4 regions of the Maridesulfovibrio salinus genome follow, and region 2 is predicted to be linked to each of the others. Evidence: predicted binding sites of a transcription regulator. Region 2 holds the regulator's gene; each other region holds the start of a gene.
The links. Region 2 encodes sigma-54, which starts transcription at its own class of promoters, with help from an activator protein. Its sites were predicted from a motif close to CTGGCACGGNNNNTGCTT; they were not measured.

Region 1: the regulator sigma-54 is predicted to act here: its motif matches at 2,161-2,178, upstream of ACZ5PW_RS16540 (VgrG-related protein).
Region 3: the regulator sigma-54 is predicted to act here: its motif matches at 2,198-2,215, upstream of nifH (nitrogenase iron protein).
Region 4: the regulator sigma-54 is predicted to act here: its motif matches at 2,311-2,328, upstream of ACZ5PW_RS09405 (PEP-CTERM sorting domain-containing protein).

What each region holds. Positions count from the first base shown of each region.
Region 1 is NZ_AP042461.1:3,591,263-3,596,214, reverse strand. It holds gene ACZ5PW_RS16545 (tetratricopeptide repeat protein) at 1-2,033, shown strand, start outside; gene ACZ5PW_RS16540 (VgrG-related protein) at 2,220-3,218, shown strand; gene ACZ5PW_RS16535 (galactosyltransferase-related protein) at 3,277-4,056, shown strand; gene ACZ5PW_RS16530 (NFACT RNA binding domain-containing protein) at 4,061-4,952, opposite strand, start outside.
Region 2 is NZ_AP042461.1:2,563,023-2,567,974, reverse strand. It holds gene ACZ5PW_RS11715 (PTS sugar transporter subunit IIB) at 1-11, opposite strand, end outside; gene ACZ5PW_RS11710 (PTS sugar transporter subunit IIA) at 14-442, opposite strand; gene rapZ (RNase adapter RapZ) at 483-1,367, opposite strand; gene ACZ5PW_RS11700 (PTS sugar transporter subunit IIA) at 1,553-1,999, opposite strand; gene hpf (ribosome hibernation-promoting factor, HPF/YfiA family) at 2,003-2,542, opposite strand; gene rpoN (RNA polymerase factor sigma-54) at 2,595-4,010, opposite strand; gene ACZ5PW_RS11685 (sensor histidine kinase) at 4,291-4,952, opposite strand, start outside.
Region 3 is NZ_AP042461.1:67,008-71,959, reverse strand. It holds gene nifD (nitrogenase molybdenum-iron protein alpha chain) at 1-505, opposite strand, end outside; gene ACZ5PW_RS00305 (P-II family nitrogen regulator) at 526-900, opposite strand; gene ACZ5PW_RS00300 (P-II family nitrogen regulator) at 901-1,248, opposite strand; gene nifH (nitrogenase iron protein) at 1,321-2,148, opposite strand; gene ACZ5PW_RS00290 (LeuA family protein) at 2,473-3,579, shown strand; gene ACZ5PW_RS00285 (hypothetical protein) at 3,576-3,812, shown strand; gene ACZ5PW_RS00280 (hypothetical protein) at 3,802-4,011, shown strand; gene ACZ5PW_RS00275 (hypothetical protein) at 3,992-4,936, shown strand.
Region 4 is NZ_AP042461.1:2,095,653-2,100,604, reverse strand. It holds gene ACZ5PW_RS09415 (PEP-CTERM sorting domain-containing protein) at 651-1,406, shown strand; gene ACZ5PW_RS09410 (CAAX prenyl protease-related protein) at 1,539-2,210, shown strand; gene ACZ5PW_RS09405 (PEP-CTERM sorting domain-containing protein) at 2,358-3,248, shown strand; gene ACZ5PW_RS09400 (class I SAM-dependent methyltransferase) at 3,323-4,066, shown strand; gene ACZ5PW_RS09395 (ThiF family adenylyltransferase) at 4,069-4,952, opposite strand, start outside.

The sequences.
Region 1 (4,952 bases), 1.0 Mb from region 2:
TCCAGTACATTACTTCCGATGTCAAAGTTATTCTGCCCATAGGTTCATTGTCACTGCTGCGCACATTTCTCAGGGAGCTTCTTTCGGTAATCACCCGGTCACGCAATAATGAAGAGGGGACCCATTACTGGCCGACCGTGATGGCTCTTGTTCCGCAGATGAATATGAATTTTAACGATGAAATTCTGCGCAAGGTCAATCTGGACTGGGATAAACTGACCCCGGACTGTCCCCATCTGCGTTACCGCGACGCATATCTTCTGGGAAAGGATTTCGCCATCAACGAGGTCCGTTTCGGCAGCGATCAGGAAACTCTTGAGGGATGGTGTCATGTCAGTCTCAAGCACGGGGTGGAAGGCCTCAGCGCCGGAGCGATGGACGTCACTATTTCCCGCAGAGTCTCCATAGGTGAGATGGATGACTGCTTTTATTGCGGAATGAAAAACCACGCCCCCGCCGACTGCCCCAGTAAGAAACTCAAAGGGCTTGATCCCGGAGCATGGAAAAAGCTTGCGGCAATTGACAGTGATAAATTCAATGAAGGGTTTCAGAATATTGATCTTTCCATGCAGGGCAAGGATAATGTTCTGGAAGAGTTTTCCAAGATTCTCACTTCCGGCGACAGTTATGAAGGGATAATCACCCGCGCTCTTTTTTCCATCAATGCCATTTCGCAGTTGAGAACCCTTTACATGGTCTGGCGGAGCAGGGGAAAGGAGTGGCCCCGGGGAATCATGGAGCAGGGCCCTGAAGAGGGAGAGTTGATCTGGTCCGCTTTTGATTCACTTGTCGGCGGTTCGTTCAGTGATGCGGAACTCCTTACCAAAAATGCCATGATCCGGTTCAGCCGCAGTTACCAGCCACGGGCTTTGATCGGCTTTATCGAGCTTGAAAACGGGGACGGCGAGCAGGCTTATTTTTACTGGCAGGAGGCCGAAAGATTGAGCTTCTCCCCTTTGCAGCAGGGATATTTCATATATCTGCAGGGGCGGATGCAGGAGGTCAGCGGTGACGTCAGCGAGGCCAGCAACACTTTCAGGCGCGCTTCAAGGGTATGTCCCGACTGGCTGGACCCTTTGTACCGGCGGGCGGTCTGCATGGTCAAAATGGGATTTGCCGAGCAGGCTATTCCCTATTTTGAAGATATTATCGAGCGTGACCCGAATTATTTCAACCGCATAGCCATTGATCCCGAGCTTGACCGGGGGCGGCTCACCGTATTGCAGGCTATGGGGCAGCTCTGGGAAACGGCTGAAGCCGATGCAAAGGAAGTCGCGGCGGGGATGGATACTCTTGCCGCCGATATTGCCCAGTGGTTCGAAGAAGGGCACGACTTCGCCGATGAAGCGGGCAGGTTCATGGAGCGGATGAGAAAGCTGGCCAAGATCAAAAACTATGTGGCTTTCAAGCACCTGACTTCCGGAGTGGCCCGGCTTACGCAGGAGATCGAGAAGCGGGTTGAATACGAAATAAAGGTCATCAACAAGAAGCTAGAAATCTACCGCGAGGAACTGCTTGATATCCAGCGGGAGGCTTCATGGTTTCCCTTTCCCAAACTTCTTACCGAGTTCAACAGTGATTTCAACTACTGCGCCGATAAAATCTACTGGATTAAAACCCAGAACCTCAATCAGGCGGAGACTTTCCGTAAAACCCAGCAGTACCTGAATCAGATGGATGAACGACTGAAGAAGCTTAGACATAAGCTTGTTACTCTAAGAGTTATTCGGGATTCCACACTTTTCATAATGCTTCTGGGGCGGAGTTTTATATGGCTTGAGGTTATCTTTCTTGGATTGGCGTTACTTTGCATTCCCGCCCTGATTTACTATTCGAATAATTTCCCGTCCAATTTCGTGGTTGATATGATCATCCGCCAGAAGTGGGAATTTCAGCAGGGAATGATTTTGATCCTGAGTATTCTGGCGCTGGCCATATCCGCTTTCAGGGCCGCTGTGGTATTTGAGAAAAAGAAACGGGAATTGTTTTTACTCAATGATGAAAAAGATGAGGAAGACAAAGGTAAGAAATAAAATTTCAGCCAAGATCACTGCGCCTCGCATCTGATACTTTCTCAGCAGTCTGATGATTTTGTCACCAAACTCGCCTCTGAATTATATTCAGGGTCTTTTTTGTCTATAATCCGGACTGTTGGAGAGGTTGGCACACATGATGCTTTAACTCTGGTGGAATCATATATTTTTGACAGAGGGAAAGCTATGTCCAATGTGAATAATGATATCGCATCAGTTGTGCAGATGCTTGGCAAAAACGCTTCCGGCGTTGCCGGGAAAGGTGCGTCCACTCCCAATCTTGCGGCCTTGAAAGGGCAGCAGGGGGCATTCAATCTGGATATGATGATGACCGAAAAACTTCTGGCCGACCCGGCGAAAGATGATGGTTATTCGTCAGCGGATATGGATATGGGTGTGATGAACAACATGCTTATGCTTGAAGCATTGACCGCCTTAAATTCAATTAAAGGATTGAATGGATCCGGCGGGTTGAATCGTTCTCAGATAGCTCCCTACCAGCAGAACGGTATACCGGGCGGTGCTCCTGTCAAAAAAACGACAAATCCGGAGGTTACCGGAAGTCTGTCCGCAAAATTTGAGTCCGGGACTAAAGGCGTGGCCGCGATAGGCTACGACCGGGTAGGCGGAACTTCCTACGGTAAGTATCAGATCGCATCCAATACCGGGACTATGGACCGTTTTGTGGAATTTCTGAAAGACAAGGCCCCGGAAGTGGCGGACCGTCTGCTTGATGCAGGGCCTGCAAACACGGGATCGAAGTCAGGTAAAATGCCGGAAGTGTGGAAACAGCTCGCTTCAGAGGACCCCGCAGGGTTTGAAAAGCTCCAGCATGATTTTATTCAGAGCAGCCATTACGATCCGGCGGCCAGAATGATCTATGAAATGACAGGCGTTGACATGAACGCTCTGCCGGGTCCGGTGCGTGAAGTGCTCTGGTCCACATCGGTTCAGCATGGTCCTACCGGAGCGTCACGGCTTATTGCCAAGGCCATTGATAAACTGGCGGCTAATGCCGAAGACAAGGGGTTTCCCAAAGATCTCGTGAAAGAGATCTACGGTGAACGGTCAGGACAATTCTCTTCCTCAACCAATGCGGTTCAGAAGAGTGTTGCCAACCGCCTGCTGCGTGAACAGGACATGGTCCTCACCATGCTGGGCGAAGGAATTTCAAGAACCGCCTAAAGCAGTATGGCCGCCGCGCAAAATGAAATGATCAGAAAAATATCAAGGTGTGGGTAATATGAAGACCGATCTCAGGAATGTCGCTTTCATCATACCCTGCCGTGTGGATTCCCTTGAACGGGTCAGCAATCTCAAGCTGGTCACAACACTGCTGCTGAGCTGGTTTGATACCAGAATAATGATCATGGAGGAGGGGCCGAAGAGAGTCCTCCCAGAATTTTTCAACGATATGCCGGATGGTCCTGAACTGTATTTCAGGGAAGACCACTCCGGTTTTTTTCATAGAAGCTCTTGTGTGAACGAACTGGTCCGCATGGCTGGAGAGCCTGTTATCGCCAATTGCGATGTCGATGTTCTGGTTGCTCCGGGCAGTTACGTCCGGGCATGCGGGATGCTTCTTAAAGGGCGGATGGATGTGGTGCGTCCTTTTGACGGGCGCTGTCTGAATGTCCCGCAGAGTCTGGCCGCCAGAGTCCTGTCCGAGCGGGCGGTGGGCTTTCTGGATGATTCAAACTGCACTCTTCTTTATGCCGACACTCCGGGCGGGCTGGTGATGATCAGGCGTGAGGCTTATCTTGCTGCCGGAATGGATAATGAGAATTTCATTTCATACGGATATGAAGATGATGAGCGGCTGGTCCGTATGTCCGGTCTGGGTTACAGGCTGGGGAAGCTTGAAGGCCCCCTGTTTCATCTTGACCATCCACGGGGGGTGAACAGCCATGAAGGACTTAATCCCCACAACAGCTCAAACCGGGAAGAGCTGGAAAAGGTAAGGGCCATGAACCGGGAAGAGCTTGAAGCCTACATTGATTCATGGCCCTGGAAAGTTGTCTGATTGTTTATTTCCTGGCCAGTTTTTCTTCCAGTGAACCGTCCACATTGACGTGGACAGTTTTCAGGACGCTGTCGACGGTAACCTGTCCGTGAGCCCAGCCTTTCACCTTGCGCACATCCTTGACCAGGGCGCACATGACGTCCGCTTTGGAGTCATTTGCCCGGTAGCTTTTCAGGGCCGCGAGGGTGGCTGCTTCCTCGAAGGTGCTTTCCGGAACTTCCTGCCCGGGATGGTCCCGCTTGAGAACCACATGGGAGCCGGGACCGCCTTGAACGTGAAACCAGTAATCGAACACTGACGAGACTTTACTCAGTATCTCGTGGTTGGCTTTGCTGTTCTTGCCCCGGATCATCAGAAATCCGTCAGAAGAAACAAACAGGGCGGCTGCTATATTCTTGTACTTCTTGGGTATTTCAACAGACTTTTTCTTGCGGCAGCCTTCGGAAGAAGGCATCAGGTTGGATTGCAGAAATGCTTCATGTTCTGTTTCCACTTCTTTCTTTCTGCGCTCCATGTGCTTGAATCCGCGGTCAGCCTTGGCTGCGAATCTGAATATCTTCTCCATGTTTTCCGAAGGGGTGAGGGAAGGATCAAGTTTCACCTCCATTTCACCGTGTTCCGGGTGGGTGACGGATATGCTGTCCAGTTCACGCAGGTCTTTAATCCGGTACATTTCCGCCTGCAGTGCTTCCGCTTCGATCTTGCGGGCCTTCAGGGCGTGAAGCCTTTCTTCCTCCTGCTCGATTCGTTTTAGAATCCTCTTGAATTTCCTTTTGCCTGATTTCAGGGTGCTCAGCTGCTCAGCGTTCTCCATCTTTTCCATGACCGGAAAAAGAACCCTTTCCCCGTAAACCGAGGAGGCTTCAATTGCTGAGTGGAACACTTCGGCATTACCT
Region 2 (4,952 bases):
ACCCACTGCATGTCTACCCCTTCGAAGTTCGTTTTCGCAGCATTTCTCCTGCAATTACAATCCCCTTGGCCCCGGCTTTGCTGACTTCTTCCGCCATCTTCTGCAAAGACTCATTCCGCTTCTGCAATGCCTTCAGCAACATGGGCAGACTCACCCCGGTCACTACTTCAATGTCATCCCCCTGCAGAAGAGAGAGGCTCAGGTTGGTGGGAGTACCACCGAACATATCAGTGAGGATCAAAACACCAACTCCATTGGAAACCTTTGAAATTGTTTCTTTTAAATAGTCCATGGCTGCGTCAATACCCTGTGAGACATCAACGCTTACGGAACTTATGAAGTCCTGCGGCCCGACAATGAGTTCTGCCGCCTCTACTAGCGACTTTCCAAAGTTACCGTGGGTAACCAGAACAATTCCGATTTTACTGGATTCAGCGCCCATCTATATTCCCGATTCAGAACATGCCTACCGGCAGTGCCCCTTATTTCAAATGTATATGCTTATGTTCAAGTGAAACAGAATAACCACTATCTTTAAGAGTTGCAAATATCCTCTCAGCGGTAGCCACGGAACGATGCCTGCCGCCGGTACATCCAACGGCAATGGTCAGCCTGTATCTTCCTTCCGCCTCGTAAAGAGGAAGAACATATTGAAGGAAATCGAGATATTTCTCAATAAAAACCGAACCGGGTTCTGTACCGAGTACATAATCGGATATAACCTTGTCCTGACCGGACAAAGGACGCAGTTCAGGTATAAAATAAGGATTGGGCAGAAATCTGAGGTCCATGACCATGTCAGCGGCCGTGGGAACATCATGCTTAAAGCCGAAAGACATTACGTGAACTCTGAGTCCGGAAGACTTTTCACTAAGCTCAGCCCATTTTTCCTGAATCCTGCGCCGGAGATCATGGATGGAATAAGTGGTTGTATCAATAACCAGATCAGCCTGCTGGCGGACCGTATCAAGTGCTTCCTTTTCCTTTTCAAGAGCCTGCTCAAGACCGAAATCTCTGGACTCAAGGGGGTGCAGACGACGAGTTGTAGCGTACCTGCGCACCAGTTCCGGCAGACGCGCTTCGAGAAAAAGAATGCTTGGACAAAAGCCTCTTTTGGTCAGCTCTTCACGCGTGGCTTCCCAGTCACTGCTAAATTCCAACTGACGCAGATCCATCCCGAGAACCAATCCCCGATACATATTGTCACGGGTGCAGAAAAGGTCCACAAGGCGCGGGAGCATTCCCGCGGGAAGCCCGTCAACACAGAAAAAACGTAAATCTTCAAAAACCTTGAGAACAGTTGATTTACCGGCTCCTGAAAGACCGGTCACAACTATGACCGGAAATGAATCGACATCGCACTTCACGTCCTGCTCCTTTCGCGTCTACTTCCGGCATGCGGAGAAAAAGACTTTTATCCGCTTAAAAAATCCCCGCGCCGCATTTTTAACATGAAAACCCCGGCCGACATGACAACAGTAACATAAACAAAATTAGCAATGACCAGAGTTCATTGCTAATTCATAAGACTTTATTTTTTCAAGGAAAAAATCTAAATCCCGAGAAGCCTGTGCAGCTCCTCTTCATCCCCGGTTTCAATAAAGGCCTGCCTGTAGGCAGAATCCTTCAACTGACGGGAGATCTGGGCCAGAATCTTTAGATGGGCTCCGGCCCCTTTTTCAGGAGCCAGAACCATAAAGAATATCCTACACGGTTGCAGATCAAGGGACTCGAAATCAATACCTTCGCCGGATCTTCCGACGACCACGACTATTTTCTCAAGTCCTTCAAGTTTGCCATGGGGGATGGCTATGCCATCCCCTATACCGGTTGTTCCAAGTTTTTCTCGATCATTAAGGACCTTTAAAGCCTTTTCTGCATCCACTTCAATACCTGCGGCATTGAGAGTGGAAACCATTTCCTTCAGAACTCCGCTCTTGTCAGAGCTTTCCAATTCGTAGATTACAAGGTCCTTTGCCAGATTATCACTTATATTCATCAGTTAGTATCCCGGGTCAATCAAACCGAAGTCGCCGTTATTGCGACGGTAAATTACGTTTATAGCTTCATTGTCCGCATTGCGGAATACGAGGAATTCATGGTCCATGGTCTGGAGCTGTTCTGCAGCTTCATCAATACTCATGGGCTTGGGAACAAAAGAATCGGATTCGACAATCACGGGTTCCCTGTATACTTCCTCTTCAGCATAGCTGATTACATCCATGCGGGCGGAAGAGACTTCCTTGCGTCTATGACTCCGCATCTTTTCACGAGCGCGGCGAAGCTGGGCTTCGAGCTTGTCCAGAACCATGTCCACAGTGGAGTACATGTCTTCTGATACTTCATAAGCACTGATGTGCAGATGATCGGAGGTTAAGATAACCTCAGCCACATGCCTGAACTTGTCCACCGAGAGGTTAACCTGCATTTCGGTGTTTTCAGGGTTGGTAACATACTTAACTAGCTTGGAGAAACGGCTGTTTGCATATTCCTTCAGATGTTCGGATGCGTCGAAGTTCTTAAAAGTGAATGCTACGTTCATAGAGCCTCCTTCGTAATAGGTGAATATGCTTTTTTTCTCCGGACCTGCCTGGCTAGAAAACCTTTTTCCTTTTAGAGGAGGAAGGTATCCCCATTGCAGTCCTGTACTTGGCTACAGTTCTTCTCGCGATGTTGACCTCAAGACTGGCCTTGAGCATTTCGGCGATCTTCTCATCGCTGAGCGGTTTCTTGGTATCCTCCTCACCGACCAGCTTTTTGATCATCGCCTTGACCGACTCCGAGCCAACCTGAGACCCGTCATCAAGTCCGAGAGCACTGTTAAAGAAAAATTTTAATTCAAAGATCCCGTGCGGTGTAGACACATACTTGTTTGTGGTGATTCTGCTCACCGTGGATTCATGCATTTCAATGTCTTCCGCCACTTCTTTCAGGATAAGGGGCTTAAGCTTGGTGACACCATGGGCGAAAAACTCTCTCTGAAAGCGTACAATGGATTCAAGAACCTTATATAATGTACGCTGCCTCTGATAGAGGCTTTTCATCAGCCATTGTGCCGAGCGCATCTTGTCCTGAAAATATTCCTTGTCTTCCCCCTTGGTCGAAGCCAGAGTTTCAACATAAAAAGCGTTCATCTGCAGTTTGGGCAACCCGTCTTCGTTCAGAACAATAACAAAATCACCGTCATATTCATAAACATAAGCATCCGGACTGATATAGAAAGAGTCTCCGCCTGAAAAACTTGCTCCGGGCAATGGATCAAGAGTTGTCATCAAATCAAGATAACTCTTTAAATCCTCCATACTGAGTTTGAATTTTCTTGCCAGAGGCTTGTATCGCCTTTTCTCAAGATCATCCAGATGATCACGTACCAGTGAAACAAGAATGGGGTCATCATCAAGCTTAAGTGCTTCAAGCTGCAGCATCAAACATTCCTGAGGAGTTCTTGCCGCCACCCCAACCGGGTCAAACTTCTGGATTTTATCCAGAACCTTTTCCACTTCTTCGATTTCAGCGTAGCATGTTTCAGCCACTTCTTCCAACTCAATCCTTAAAAAACCACCGGAGCTCAGATTTCCGATGATACACTCTCCAATCTCAACCTCTTTTTCAGAAAGATCTGAGAGACAAAGCTGCCAGTGCAGATGCCCTTCAAGCGAAGTGGACTTGGTGAGTCTCGCCTCAAAGGACATTCCATCCTCAAGAGATTCGCTTTCACGCGAGGCAGACTGTTTGGAAGTGCTGGAAAATTCACCTAAATAATTTTCCCATTCAGCGTCCTTGGAGATCTGGACCTCTTCCGCAGTTGCGGTTCCGGCGTCAGAGTCCGGTGAATCCGTTCTTTCCTGAGGGTCCATTTCCTCAAGTATAGGATTCTCCATAAGCTCCTGATGTACGGAATCTACAAGTTCCAGCCTGGAAAGCTGCAACAACTTGATAGCCTGCTGCAACTGGGGAGTCATTACCAGTTGCTGAGTAAGCTTTAATTGTTGTCTAAGTTCCAACCCCATAAAAGTCTGCCACCTTCGTAATCATAAATATATTCAAACAGGATTACATTCAAAATCAGATTAAAAAATACAACCGGAAAAATTATCTTCAAATTTCTTCCGAGCTTGATTCAACTATGCCACACTACTCTGCAGCTTGCAACAGCTAACCTCTGATTTGATTGAAATAACAAGATTTTTTAGCCATTAACATTGCTTATGAAAAAAGTGTACCAATGTTCTGATCAAGTGTAAATCCGCAATGCGTATATTAATGAAAACTTAAGCCGGAGAGGTAATATCAGGCGTTGAATTCCAGTGATTCTTTTTTTAGGGGAAGGAGTATCACAAAACGAGCTCCACCGTCTGGTGCTGGCTCAACGCTGAAGCTGCCGCCGTGATTCTGGGTGATTATGAAATATGAAACTGAAAGCCCCAGTCCGGTCCCTATACCGGAAGGCTTGGTGGTAAAAAAAGGTTCAAAGATTCTTCTGCGTATTTCAGGCTTTATTCCCGGACCATTATCCTCTACTTCAATAAGAGCATTGTCCCCCCTCCTTCTAGTTCGTACACGAAGTTCCGGATGTGCACCTGAATGCCCATGCTCTCTTATTGCCTGGGCTGAATTTTTGAAAAGGTTGAAAAGAACCTGCTCTATTTCTGTTCTTGAGCACACGACACCGGGTAGCCCTTTATCATAATCGCGCACAATTCTGATATGAAGGAAGTCGTATTTCTTTTTAAGATCGTAATCTTTGGCTGCCAGGCTCAACGATGCTTCAAGAAGATCAGTAAGATTCACCTCTTCAATCTTATCCTTACCTGGCCTGCTGAAATCAAGCATATTAGAGACAATACCCGCGGCTCTGGCTCCGGACTCCTTTATACCTTTAACAATACTTCCTATTTTACGTAATTCATAATAACTGCGGAGGCTCTCCATAGAACACCCCGCCTTTTCAC
Region 3 (4,952 bases), 1.9 Mb from region 2:
CAACGGCGTGGACATCGTCACCGATGAGCCCCACCGGGCAGGTCGAGAATATGCAGATTCCCTTGGGGTGAAAGAGGTCGTAGGCTTCCTGAATGGCCGCCTCAAGTTTCTTTTCACCGCCGAAGATGATGTCCTGATCCTGCATGTCGGTAGAGAAGCAGTAGGTCATGTAGTTTTCGCCATCGGGACCGGCATCGGTCTGGTTACGACGGGTCAGCCAGGAGTAGAAGCCACAGCCGATGGGGCCGTGAGTGATGTTCACGATGTCGCGGGTGGGGCCCATGATAACCCCTTTACAACCTGCGTAGGTGCAGCCGCGCATGGTGATGATACCGGGGATGGTTCTTACGTTTGCAACGATTTCCGGAGGAGCTTCACTCTCGTTTGCTTCGTTGATCATTATCTGTTTGGCGCGCTTGCGGGCTACTTTAGGCGGGTACTTCTTGAGAAGTTCGTCTTTGACGTCCGCCGGGTCCCACTGCACCACTTTAGTCTTGGTACTCATTCTGAAATCTCCTTCTGGTGCTAGGATATGGACTTAGCGCCGGTCTCACCGGTTCTGACTCTTACTGCGTCACCCATTGAGTTGACGAAAATTTTTCCGTCTCCGGGCTTTCCGGTCTGGTTAACTTTTATGATTGCGCTGACGACCGTTTCAACAGATTCGTCCGGGACAACAACGGTGACTATTCTTTTGGGGTAGAGCTTACCTTTTTCCCCGAGTACTGCTGCGGCTTCCTCGTATCCGGATTCCGCGCCTTCAAGCACGGTGGAGTTAACGAATCCTTTTCCCCTGCCCTGGGCCTCGTGGGCGAAGAAGGCATCTATGCCCGCTTCCGTGAGGGCCTGTTTGGTGCGGTTAACCATGTTCATCCGCACGACTGCGATTACTTCTTTCATTTAGGCCTCCGCTACCGGGGCTGCTTCGTTTACGCCGGAACTGATGGTGAAAACGTCTTCCACATCGCTTACGAAGATTTTACCGTCACCGAATGCTCCTTTCACGCCGGAACGGGCTGCATCCATAATAGTATTGATGACAAAATCCTTGTCGTCGGCAGGGACAACGCTCATGAGCATGGTCTTGGGAATCTCATCGTAGGTGACTTCGCCGATTTTGATACCGCGCTGTTTACCGCGTCCTGCCACTGAATATTTGGTTACAGCGGGGAAGCCGTTGTCCATGAGTGCGGCAAGGACATCGTCCGCCTTTTCCGGTCTTACAATTGCTCTCACCATGATCATCATTTTGTCTCTCCTTGTGTGCTGTTGAAATTGATGCGCTGTGCGCTTATTGAAATTGAATTTTCGGATATTTGTCTAAGCTTCCAGAAGGCCGTAATCGAGAAGGAGCTGTTCCAGTTCTTCAATTTCGAGAGGGGTAGGAACAACAAACATTTCATTTTTGTCGATTGCGTCTGCGAGACCTTTGTACACATCGGCCTGCGGAACTTCGTCGTTCCACTCGATTACGGTTTTACGGTTGATTTCAGCACGCTGAACGTCGTTGTCGCGGGGGACAAAATAGATCATCTGGGTTCCGAGTTTGCGGGCCAGTTCTTCGATCATCTCTTTTTCGTTATCAACATTACGGGAGTTGCAGATGAGTCCGCCGAGGCGTACGCCGCCGGACTGGGCGTATTTCATGATACCTTTGCAGATGTTGTTGGCCGCATACATGGCCATCATTTCACCGGAGCAGACGATGTAGATTTCTTCCGCTTTACCGTCACGGATGGGCATTGCAAAACCACCGCAGACAACGTCACCGAGTACGTCATAGAAAACATAGTCAAGGTTTTCGGACTCCTCGTATGCGCCGAGGTTCTCAAGCATGTTGATTGAAGTGATGATTCCGCGACCTGCACAGCCTACACCCGGTTCAGGGCCGCCGGATTCAACACACCAGGAGTCACCGAAACCGGGTTTACGGATATCCTCAAGTTCAACATCCTCGCCTTCTTCGCGGAGGGTATCGAGAACAGATTTCTGAGCCAGTCCGCCGAGAAGCAGACGAGTTGAGTCAGCCTTAGGGTCACAGCCGACGACCATCACCTTTCTGTCCATGGTTGCCAGACCAGCTACTGTGTTCTGTGTGGTTGTGGATTTTCCGATTCCGCCTTTTCCGTAGATTGCTACCTTTCTCATAATTTCCTCCATGGGGTTGGTTTTGTTGTCGTTGATGCTGTTTCCCATAAGGCAATGAGCGTGCCAAAGTGTATTTTTGATTTTAAGGTTCTGAAATATTGAATTTAATTTCAAATTTAGGAGTTGTGGATCTGGATACCAAAAATGTAGGTAGCTACGAAATTCAAAGACAAAAATGTAGTAAGATACATTTATGTAGTTATCTCCAGGAGCATTGAAGGGAGAAATTTATATATAAATTAAGGTAGATGTGAGTGGTGAAAGTTTTGGCATCAATTGTGCTCAAAGGATTCTGTAATAATGTTTAATCCTATGGAGGATACAATGCTGATAGAAACTACCCTGCGTGAAGGCGCACAGCTTTTCGGAGCATATTTTAATCTTGAGAACCGCAAGCATATCGCATCCGGTCTTATCGCCCTTGGCGTTGAAGAAATTGAGCTGGGGTGGGTAGGACAGGAAGGTCTTCTGGAATTTGCGCAGCATTTGAGCTCTGTTAAAAAAGATACTTACCTGAGTGTCTGGTCTCCCTGCAGAGAGAAAGACATTCTTGCTGCCGCGGAGTTGCCTGTTGACCGGATCAATATAGGTGTCCCGGTTTCAGATCTGCATATTGAAAAAAGACTGGAAATGGATCGCCAGTCCATTTTGCGTAAACTTGCTGCGGCAGTGAAGACAGCCCGTGAAGCCGGGTTTAAATATATTTCAGTTGGCCTTGAGGATATTTCCAGAGCAGACGAGGATTTTTCCCTGAGCATGGCCCTGCATGCTGAAGTCTGCGGGGTTTCGCGGATACGGCTGGCGGACTCGCTTGGACAACTCACTCCTCTGGCCATGGAAAAGCTGGTCACCAGATTCAGATCAAAACTTAATATAGATATAGCTGTGCACTGCCATGATGATTTCGGAATGGCCACAGCCAATGCAGTAACTGCACTTGAGTCCGGTGCAGACTACGTGGATTCATCCGTTCTTGGTATCGGCGAGCGTTCGGGAATTGCTTCTACTGAAGAATTGGCTGCCCATCTGGCCTTAAGAGGAGGGAAAGACGGGTATTCTACAGAAGTGCTGAAAGAAATCTGCATGTATGTTTCTTCCGCGGCAAAAGTCCCGGTATCAAGAACCAAGGCTGTGGTCGGGACAGATATTTTTGCCTGCGAGTCCGGCCTGCATGCCCATGCCTTGAGCAAGTCGCCCGAACTGTTTGAGCCTTATGCTCCTGAATCGGTTGGGACCCTGCGTAAACTGGCTGTTGGAGGAAAGAGCGGGCGAGCAGCTGTAAGAACTTTTCTTGACGAGTGTGGAGTAGACAGCACTTCCACTGACCTTGCAGGCATCACCGAAGCCGTGCGTCAGCTTTCATGTCGGCTGAGCAGACCGCTCACCCGAAATGAATTGCTTAAGATCAGTTGCGGGGAGGTATTGTCATGAGTTTGATTAAACGGGCTTTGTTTATATTTTTCTGGATCACCATGATGGTCCGCCCTGTATATTCCGATGGTCTACGACAAAGTTGCGGACAGCATGATTTGTCGAATCGTTTGGCCCTCGCGGACAGTGCCTGCTCAAAAGGCCCTGAAGCAGGATTTACATCGGAACCAGTTATCCGAGGTGGAATAGAATATGTTTTATACAGAAATTACGGAATTGTGGATGACCCTTAGCTCCGGAATTTTTCCTGGCCTTACTATTTTAGCTGTTGCTCTTCTCCCAATATTATTGATTCTGAAAAGTAACTTGAAGGAAATTTTTTTCAGTAGGGCCGATGATAAAAAAGTAGATCATGAAATTGAAATAATAAGGAAAGAAGGCCCGATTTCCTTGGAACTGAGGAGAGTTGTCAATGAACTTATGCATAACTGATTTAAGAGATATACCGGTATACGGGAAAGTTGAATATTATGTTAGCGGCAATGTCCGTTCCTGCGCCCCCGCAGGAAGATGTCTACTGGATACTGAAGCGGGACAGCTTGTCCCACAGTTTTCAACTGATGACCTGCGCCGAAAGACTGTGCAGGCTGTTCATTTTCATGAAAACGGAAATGTGCGTTCGCTGCCACTTGAGGAGAAAACGCCCGTTTTTACTCCGGCAGGTATAATTTCAGCTGAGATGCTGACTTTTTACGAGTCGGGTAAGGTTAAAAGGGTTTTCCCGCTCAACGGTAAACTCTCCGGTTACTGGACTCAGGAAGATGAAGAGCAGTTGGCAGAGCTTGTTGCTATAGATACCCCGGTGGGGGCTTTATGCGTCAAGGTGATCAGTATCTGTTTTCATGAGAGCGGAGTAATCCGTTCAATTACCCTCTGGCCCGGGGAGACTGTTTCTGTTCCCACCCCCAGCGGAGAGATCAAGGTCAGATCCGGGCTGAGTTTCAGCAGGGAAGGGCGACTTGTCTCAGTTGAGCCTGCGGAGCCGACCGAAGTAGTAACCCGCATAGGTAAAGTTACCGCCTTTGATTACGATTCGGTGGGTATAAATGGAGATGTCAATTCTCTTGTTTTTGATAAGGATGGAAATATAGCACGCCTGAGTACATCTCTTACATCCGTAGCAGCAACTCATTTGTCTGGCAGTCAATCCGTTTTTATTCCCGAGTACAGAGATTCCCTGTGTGGAAGTGGAGAAAAGGAAGTAACTCCCATGACTATTGATTTCGGTGATGCCGGGATCGAAATTGTCAACGGATCTAAGCCGGTTCATATAAGTTATAGTGAGCACGAAATAAGCACGTCTCCATTTCTGCCAAATCTTGATAGTATGTTTGGGGAGCTCAAGTGCTCAATCTGATAGTTTGACCTAAATA
Region 4 (4,952 bases), 470 kb from region 2:
ACCGAGAAAAACAGGAATAAATACAGACAATTACACAAAAAACATCGATATTTAAATTTACCGTCATATCATAAAACCGGAACTGTTAAACATACCATGAGAGGCCCCCGAACCTTACTAAACAAAGGAATATAGAAAAGGGAGGTTCTGGAAGAATAAATAAATAATCTATCAAACTTCTTATGGAACAAATTTAAACAAGATTAGCCTTTTTTATTTTTATGAAAGCCTTGAAAAGCCGCCAATATAACATCAGAACAGGAATAATCCGGATACCCGAGTACATAGTCCGGTAAAATCAGACGGCCACCTCAGCCAACACTCAAAGCATTTACCCTTATAAATCAGAATATTATAAATTATAAAAAAACACCCAAAAACCAACCCTATAGAATTATACCCTTAATACCCTCTACAAGTAGTGTCTGTTTAAGCCGGACAATCTAAACTTGCCCGTGCTACTCTCAGTACCTCTGTAGATCACAGGTTAGGATAAACAGTGTCCACTTTTTCAGGATTAGTATTCAGAATTGATTAGCTCATTTCACAACTGGAAAATTAAACTTCAATAAAATGCACATCAGAAAAACAGGACACGACTTTCACAAAAACTGGCACACATTATGCTTAGAATCAGCAGAGGTGAAAATATGAAAAACAAATCGCTACTGTTTATTATCACATTGTTTCTGATGCTGCAGTCATCGTTTGCTAGTGCAGGATATCTAAATTTCTACGACACCGCGAATGAGTGGGATGGAATCCAAACGAGATATCACAACACTGACGTGGTGGGAACGCCGCAACTTACAGGCGGAAGATTCGTTTTTGATGATCATACACTTAAAGGAATCGAACTTGATTACACTTCCACCAGTAAAAACATAATGCCCGCTGACTGGTTTTTTGATTTTGACCAGGACAACAAGTGGGACTACATTCTACATAACGTCAGTACCTGGAACGGTTGGCGTACGAGCAGGCGCAGCAACTATGACCTTTACAAGGTGGACATGCCCATCGATGACTGGGATAACTACATTGAAGCTTTCGTTCCATACGGTCATGGCAGAACCGGGCATGTTGTGCAGGCCGACAAGTGGTACCTGAATAAGTACGGAACACTCCTAGATAGATACATCAGTTTTTCCCAATGGGATTACAACACAAAAAGGGTAACAGAAGACTCTCCGGCTACGGCTATTTGGTCCGGTTTTGAAATTGAACTTGACCAGTATGCCGGACAGCACATGACCTATGCTTTTGCAATGACCTGCGCCAATGACGTTTTGTTCAGCGAGATTCCAATTCCATCTCCCGAACCCGGAACTTTCATTCTGTTCGGAGCGGGTGCGATAGGTCTCTTCTTTTATCAGCGCAGAAGACAATCTTCTAAAATAATTTAGGCAAGGAAAACTCAATAAGAAACACCATCAACTGGGAATACCCGGTTGCTGGTGTTTTTTCTTATCCCCTTCATTTACTCATTGCATTCTTCCGGACAGCAAAAGCAACACCTTCGAAATCTCGAGAAAAAGATGAACCACACCCTGGCCAGAGTACTCCCGTTTTCAATATATATGTCCTTTATTGCCATCCTTGAGATGCTGAAACTTTCGGGAATACACATCTCCTCCCAAGAGTTATGCTTAATCTATCCTGTAAAGATTGTTCTGGTTGTAATTTCGCTGGTAGTATTCAGGAAATTTTACACTGAAATAGTATGGAGTCAGTTGCTTTACCTGCGCCATACACTGCTAAGCATTATTGTCGGAACTGTGGTGATTATTCTCTGGATAAACTTGGCTGTACCGCCTTTCATTAGTGGAAAACTGTCCCCTTATGCCCATAACGTGTTTCTCGATGAGCGGATTAATATTTTATTGCTGTTAATCCGGGCTTCTGGTGCGGTGCTGGTCGTACCTGTGATGGAAGAACTTTTCTGGAGATCCTTTCTTTGCCGTTACCTTGTTAATTCTGACTTCATGTCTGTCAGACAAGGAAAATTTACACCTTTCACCTTCATTTCAACTGTGATCCTGTTCGGGCTTGAGCACCAACTCTGGCTGGCCGGTATGATCGCAGGCATCGCATATAACTATATATACTATAAAACAAGCAGCTTAGCCCAGTGTATTCTTAGTCATGCACTGAGTAATATGCTTTTAGCCCTCTTTGTCGTTTACGGTGACAACTGGAAATTCTGGTAAGCTGTAAACATTTACTTAAAAAAGCGTCGGAGAGTTTTACAGTTTTCACCAAAAAAACCTTATTTAAAAAATAAGCCCTTTAAAAACAACTATATAAAACATGGCACACACATTGCTAAGACTAAAGAAAACCAAAAGGAGTTTAAAATGAGGATTAAATCAATTGTTCTTAGCATGGCAGTTCTCATGACAATGGCTTTCGCCAGCTTTGCCCACGCAGACTATCTCGGCATGGATGATGTTGGTGATTACACCTGGAACCTGAGTTTCTACCAGAATGTTGTGGATGAAGCCGGTAATGACATCGACTTCAGCTACTCAGAATTTGCAGATGTCAGCACTCTCAGAACCAAGCTTGTTGGAAAATACATCTGGGGTGTTATGGATCTTGAAAAAGTACAGAACATCAGCAATGTTTCTGAAGATGTATGGCCTGAATCCGGAACCCCGCTGACAGTTACCGGTGTGTTCTGGGGACTTAAAATCGAAGATATTGATCCCGCCACACTCGTAATGAGCTTTTCCGGTGGTGAAGGTAAATTCTACTCCAGTGAAACAACTGATGTTACAACTGCACCTGAAGCTCCCACAGCCGGCACTACAGACATTACTAACGGCGAACTCGACCTTTCATGGTTCGAAGCCCAGTACGGTTCTTCACTTGCTCTCGATAGCGAGCTCGCAGATTTCCAGTGGGTCCCCGGTGCTGATGCCACTAACGCTGACATTACCCAGACTGCAGTAGTTCTGCCTCAGCTTGCTCAGGGAACCTTCTTCCTGGACTTCCTGAACACGAGCTTTGCTGACCACATCGGAGATGACACTTACTCAAATCTGGTAGATGGTACCATCTACGATGCAGCAGCACGCGGAACAGCCACTATCCAGTACGAAGACCCCAACGGATGGGACTTTGCAAGCAACCTCGGAACAACTCTGACCATGCATGCAGTACCTGAACCCAGTTCCTTTATCCTCATCGGACTCGGTCTGGCTGGTTGTTTCTTCTACACCCGCAGACAGAGAAATCTTCTTTAGAAATATACTCCCCAAGCCTAACCACAAGCGAAGCCGATTACCCCGGCTTCGCTTTTTCGCATTGAGGAAAAGCCATGAATACTCCACCAAGAATCCTTGAAAAAGAGATTATGTCCTCAGAGCAGGATGTCATTGCATATGACCAGCTCACCAAACAGTATCTTAATATACTGCACACCGGATTTGTCGAATCCATAGTCAATCTTGCTCCTGAAGAAGGACGATTCCTGGAAGTCGGTTGCGGTACAGGTTGGATATCCATAGGTGTGGCAACTCACAGCAGAGCTGTCATCACCGGGATAGATCTATCCGAAAACATGCTGAAAAGAGCCCGCAGTAATGCGGAAAGTGAAGGCATACACAATATCAACTTCACCAAAGGTGATGCTCTCAAAATTCCCTTTGAAGATAACTCCTTTGATTGTGTATACTCACATAACATGATGCATCATCTCGAAAATCCGGGGACGATGCTTAAAGAAATCATGAGAGTTTCCAAGAATAATGGTGCAATACTGGTACGAGATCTCAAACGGCTCTCCAGAATTGAGACAGCCCTGCACGTAAGTATTTTCGGATTTTCCTATGACAGTCTGATGAGAAAACAATACAGGGACTCAATCAGAGCAAGCCTGACTGAAAATGAGATGATCTCCCTTGCAGAAAGCGTGGGCCTTTCCCGAGACTCTTTTGCCAGATACTTCCTGACCCATATGGGACTGGAGCGCCCTGCTGCTGCAAGGCGCAAATCCAAAATAAGCATTTCTGTTCCCATGCGTCAGGCACTTGCAAAAAACTTCTACGTTTCACGCAAATAAGTTCAGCTTATGAAACTTTCAAGCGGCCTGCGATAGGTTCCATACTTGATTGATTTCCCGAAACCGATTCTGAAAAACAGGATCGGTTTTTTATTTGAAAATCCTGGAAAACACTGCTCGATTATCGGCCAGGTATTTTTTAGCTTCTGTCTGTGTTCCGGGGAAAAGCAGTCATCCCCTCTTTCAAGAACACGCATGCGGAACAGGGCCGGAGCGGCAATTGGCTGAAATTCGATTCCATAATGGGTGAAAGTAAGCCATGAACGCTGAAAAGCGCGTCCGGCTCTAAAAATGGAATCAGGATCATAAGAGTCAGCGCAGACAAGCCCTATCCCTCCGGATCGGAGAACTCCCTGCTCTGCTATTTTTGCAATTCCCTTGCTGGCCCCCATTGTATTCAAGACCTTGGCAACCGACCATTTTCTAAGTGCCTTCAAAAAATAATTTCCGACAAATCCGGCTTCAAGATTGTCAAGGGGCAACCCGTCTCTTGTTAACGCAGCTTCTTCCCTCGTAAACCTTATCTTCTCAAAAAGAAATTCATGAAGGTCCCTGCGCTCTGCGCGGACCTGATCTGCAATAAAAACAGCTTTAGCAAAAGTAGACAGCCGTTCTCTGTCAGAAATCCAATGTAAAGAGATTCCATCCAGATCAGAAAGGGACTCAGCTGCAGTCTCCCATATTCCCGGAACAACCATTTTTTTATCAAAAGGCTTACGGTTTGTGGTGCGCTTCCAGATGGAATCGAACAGCTGGGGTTCGTGAATGTTGTCGTCCTTTTCCAGATCAATTTTTACGGACAGACCGGATTCGCTTTGCTCACGCACAGAAACCATGGGATCGAAACCACACGCCTTAGAAGCAAGAACCATGTTTTCAACAGCGG